Regions from separate parts of the Rhizobium sp. BK112 genome, predicted to be linked through region 1. Evidence: riboswitches for the same ligand, from Rfam matches in the RefSeq annotation. Region 1 holds a riboswitch; the other holds the start of a gene.

Evidence for each region. A riboswitch is a leader RNA that binds a small molecule or an ion and turns the genes downstream of it on or off. The one in region 1 is predicted to bind S-adenosylmethionine.
Region 2: it holds a riboswitch for S-adenosylmethionine, as region 1 does, so the genes downstream of both, FHT75_RS12965 (O-succinylhomoserine sulfhydrylase) here and metA (homoserine O-succinyltransferase) in region 1, are expected to answer to the same signal.

What each region holds. Positions count from the first base shown of each region.
Region 1 covers NZ_JACHYZ010000010.1:61,338-63,732, forward strand. The annotation lists gene FHT75_RS24795 (ABC transporter ATP-binding protein/permease) at 1-842, opposite strand, end outside; SAM riboswitch at 957-1,034, shown strand; gene metA (homoserine O-succinyltransferase) at 1,083-2,006, shown strand; gene FHT75_RS24805 (aldose epimerase family protein) at 2,233-2,395, shown strand, end outside.
Region 2 covers NZ_JACHYZ010000004.1:67,324-69,718, forward strand. The annotation lists gene FHT75_RS12960 (2'-deoxycytidine 5'-triphosphate deaminase) at 1-1,077, opposite strand, end outside; SAM riboswitch at 1,151-1,229, shown strand; gene FHT75_RS12965 (O-succinylhomoserine sulfhydrylase) at 1,272-2,395, shown strand, end outside.

The sequences.
Region 1 (2,395 bases):
TTGATGCGCCGACGCTCGTTTTCCTCGCCTCGGGCGACGGTGATCGCCGGCATGTTCTCATTGGCATGCATCAGCGTGAAGCGAAGCTCGGCTTCCTTCGAGAACCGGTCGGCATTGAGCTTCACCAGCTTGCGGCCGACGACCTGGCTCAGCACCGAGGCGGAAGCGGCATAGAAGATCGCCGCCCAGACCATGTAGCCCGGAATGGAGAAGCTATGGCCGCTGATGCGGAAGATGAAGCCGCTCGAAAGCTCCCAGAGCACGCCGATGAAGCTCACCAGAAGAATGGTCGACTGCAGCAGGCCGAGAACGAGCCCTGTCGTGCTTTCGGCGAGATTGCGGGAATCCTCGTGCAGGCGCTGGTCCGGATTGACGCCGATCAGGCCACTGGAAGCAAGCCGCAGCGCCCGCTTGCGCTTCAGCCATTGGTCGACGAGATCACGCGACAGACCTTCGCGCATATAGAGCGCGGTCATCTGGTTCAGCCACGCCTGCAGCACGTTGAGCAGCAGCAGCGTGCCGGCGATCATCGCGAAGATTTCAAGCTGGTGGAAGAATTCGCCGAGGTCGCGGCGCTCCAGCGAGTCGTAGAACGGAGCATTCCATTCATTGAGGATGACTTGGCCGTAGGACGTCACCAAGATGACGAGAATCAGCACGGTCGCCAGAAACAGCACCTTGCCACGCACTTCCGAATTCCAGAATGCTGAGAACATCACCCCGAGGCGATATGTCAGGCTGAGATCATACCCTACCCTATCCTGCCTCCGGATTCCCGGCCTCCTCTCGATCTTATCTGCCATTACACTTTTCCACACCGCCCATGCCCCCATTATTAACATGGTGGCGTTACCGGTCTATCAACAGATTCTATCAGTCATTAAAGTGTGATGATGCTTGCATGGGCCGTGCCTGCATGCTTTCGCCATTGATTCGCGGTCCGACTGGGGCTAATTAAAGTGCTCCGTGGTGATTTGGCCGGCCGGCTTGCAGCCACGTTAAAAAAGTCGCTAAAGGGCCGCGTGCGGACCGGTAGCGATTTTTTTCGCCGCCGGTTTTTTGTTTTTGATCGAGTGACCGCAATGCCCATCAAGATCCCCGATACGTTGCCCGCCTTCGAAACCCTGGTTCAGGAAGGTGTGCGGGTGATGACCGAGACGATGGCGATCCGTCAGGATATCCGTCCGTTGCAGATCGGGCTGCTCAATCTCATGCCGAACAAGATCAAGACCGAGCTGCAAATGGCCCGCCTCGTCGGCGCCTCGCCGCTGCAGGTGGAGCTGTCGCTGATCCGCATCGGAGGCCACAAGGCGAAGAATACCTCCGAAGACCATCTGCTTTCCTTCTATCAGACCTGGGAAGAGGTGAAGCAGCGCAAGTTCGACGGCTTCATCATCACCGGGGCGCCGATCGAGCTTTTGCCCTATGAGGACGTCACCTATTGGGCGGAAATGCAGCAGATCCTCGACTGGACGGAAACGAATGTCCATTCGACGATGAACGTGTGCTGGGGCGCGATGGCTGCGATCTATCATTTCCACGGCGTTCCGAAATACGAGTTGAAGGAGAAGGCCTTCGGGGTTTATCGCCACCGGAACCTGAAGCCTTCCTCCATCTATCTCAACGGCTTTTCCGACAATTTCGAAGTGCCGGTGTCGCGCTGGACCGAAGTGCGCCGCGCCGATATCGAGAAATCCGAAGATCTGGAGATCCTGATGGAATCAGCCGAGATGGGCGTGTGCCTCGTGCACGAGAAGAAGGGCCGGCGGCTCTACATGTTCAACCATGTCGAATATGATTCCACCTCGCTCTCCGACGAGTATTTCCGTGACGTCGATGCCGGCGTGCCGATCAAGATGCCGCACAACTACTTCCCGCATAACGATCCGGCGCTTGCGCCGCAGAATCGCTGGCGCAGCCATGCGCATTTGCTGTTCGGCAACTGGATCAACGAAATCTACCAGACGACGCCCTATGACGTGGAAGAGATCGGCATGGACCTCTGAGGGCACCATCGCGCCTTGAGCCGATGCCGCATCGCTGCTGCAGCATTTCTTTCTACTCCGCCCGGTTGCGGTTTGGAACAAATGCGGGCAGGTTCCGGTCCGGAACGCCACAGCGCCCGCGCGTCTTTGTCAGCCGTGCAAGGACGCTGCAACAGTTTGAATCGCTGAAATTCCTAAATCGATTTCGATGAGGAATAGGCAGCCGGGATAGAATGGACGGTCGATGATGTCGGATAAGTTGAAGCGGGATGTTTTCGGGCAGACGAAGGCGGGCGAGACCGTCTATCGCGTCGAGATCAAGGGCGGCGGGCTGACGGCCAAGATTATGACCTGGGGTGCGGTCATCCAGGATCTGCGCCTTGAGGGACATGACGCTCCGCTGCAGCTCG
Region 2 (2,395 bases), on a different contig from region 1:
CGAGAGCTTGAGGCCCTGCGCCTGATAGTTGGAGCCGAGGCCGGAGCCGTAGAGGCTGGCCGGCTTTTCCTGCATGTGCTCGTAGACGAGGCGGCCGACGATCTGGCCGTCTTCGAGGATGAAGGGCACCTCGTGGCTGCGCACTTCGAGCACGGCGCGGCTGCCGCGGCCGCCGGCCGGCGCATGGCCGAAGCCCGGATCGAAGAAGCCGGCATAATGGACGCGGAATTCGCCGACCAGCGGATCGAAGGGGGTCATCTCGGCGGCGTAATCCGGCGGCACGTGCACGGCCTCGCGCGAGACGAGGATATAGAACTCGTCCGGATCGAGGATCAGTTCGTTGCGGCCGCGGCTATAAAGCGGTTCCCAGAAATCATAGATGTCATGCTGGGCCTTCTTGTCGACATCGACGACGGCGGTGTGATGTTTGCCGCGATAGCCGATCAGGCCGTCCTTGTCGCCGGCCAGATCGATCGACAGCGCGATGCCGCCGCCCGAAACGTTCGGCTGCTTGCTGGCGACCAGCGTCTCGCTTTCATGCAGCTTCAAGAGTTCCGGTTCGCCGAGCAGGGAATGGCCAACGCGGAAGCGGATCTGCGACAGGCGCGAGCCGCGGCGCACCACGATCGGGAAGGTGCGCGGGCTGATTTCGAGATAGAGCGGGCCGGAATAACCGGCCGGGATCTTGTCGAACTCCTGGGCATAATCGGTGATGACGCGGGTGAAGATATCGAGCCTGCCGGTCGAGCTCTTCGGGTTGGCCGAGGCCGACATGTCGGCCGGCAGCGCCAGGCTCTCCATCAGCGGCACGATGTAGACGCAGCCGGTCTCGAGCACCGCGCCCTCGGAGAGGTCGATCACATGCAGGCTCAGCCGGTCGAGCTTGTCCGACACCAGATGCGAGGGGCCGGGCATGAAGCTGGCGCGCACGCGAAAGGCCTTGGCGCCCAAGCGCAGGTCGAGACTTGCCGGCTGGATCTGGTCACGGTCCAGCTCCCGTTCGGAGATCAGACGCTCCGTTTCGAACAGCGCGGAGATCGCGCGATCCGCCAGAATTCCCGTTTCACGAGCCATCATGCCTCATCCATCATTTGCCGCCGACAAAACCAAACTCGGGGAATTGACGCAAGCAGCTAACAGCAGTATTGCAGAATTATCCCGTGGTGATTTGGCCGGTCGGCTTGCAGCCACGTTAAACAAGTGGCTAAAAAGACCGGGTTGAAACCGGTCTGCTTTTGCGACCGGTTTTTTTGTTATGTGAAGGTGATGGCATGAGCAAGTCCTGGCGCCCCGCAACCCAACTCGTTCACGGCGGCACGCTGCGTTCGCAATATGGCGAAACGTCCGAGGCAATCTATCTCACGCAGGGTTTCGTCTATGAGACCTCGGAAGCGGCCGAAGCCCGCTTCAAGGGCGAGACGGAGGGCTTCATCTACGCCCGCTACGGCAGCCCCACCAACGACATGTTCGAAAAGCGCATGTGCATGCTCGAAGGCGCGGAGGATGCCCGCGCCACCGCTTCCGGCATGGCGGCCGTCACCGCGGCGATCCTCTGCCAGCTGAAATCAGGCGATCATATCGTCGCCGCGCGCGCCCTGTTCGGCTCCTGCCGCTGGGTGGTCGAGACGCTGGCGCCGAAATACGGCATCGACTGCACGCTGATCGACGGCCGGGATCTGGCCAACTGGGAAAAGGCGATCACTGCGAAGACCAAGGTGTTCTTCCTGGAAAGCCCGACCAACCCGACGCTCGAAGTGATCGATATCGCAGGCGTCGCCAAGCTCGCCAACCAGATCGGCGCCAAGGTCGTCGTCGACAATGTCTTCGCCACGCCGCTGTTCCAGAAGCCGTTGGAACTCGGCGCCCATATCGTCGTCTATTCCGCCACCAAGCATATTGACGGCCAGGGCCGCTGCCTCGGCGGCGTCGTACTTGCCGACAAGGAATGGATCGACGAGAACCTGCACGACTATTTCCGCCATACCGGCCCGGCCATGTCGCCGTTCAATGCCTGGACGCTGCTGAAGGGCATCGAGACGCTGCCGCTGCGCGTGCGCCAGCAGACGCAGAATGCGGCAAAGATCGCCGATTTCCTCGCCGAGCAGGGCAAGATCGCCAAGGTGATCTATCCCGGCCGCAAGGACCATCCGCAGGCCGATATCATCGCCAAGCAGATGACCGGCGGCTCGACGCTGGTCGCCTTCGAGCTCAAGGGCGGCAAGGAAGCGGCCTTTGCCCTGCAGAACGCGTTGGAGATCGTCAAGATCTCCAACAATCTCGGCGACAGCAAGAGCCTGATCACCCATCCGGCAACGACGACGCACAAGAACCTGACGGAGGAGGCGCGCGCCGAACTCGGCATTTCTCCGGGCACGGTGCGGCTTTCGGCCGGCAT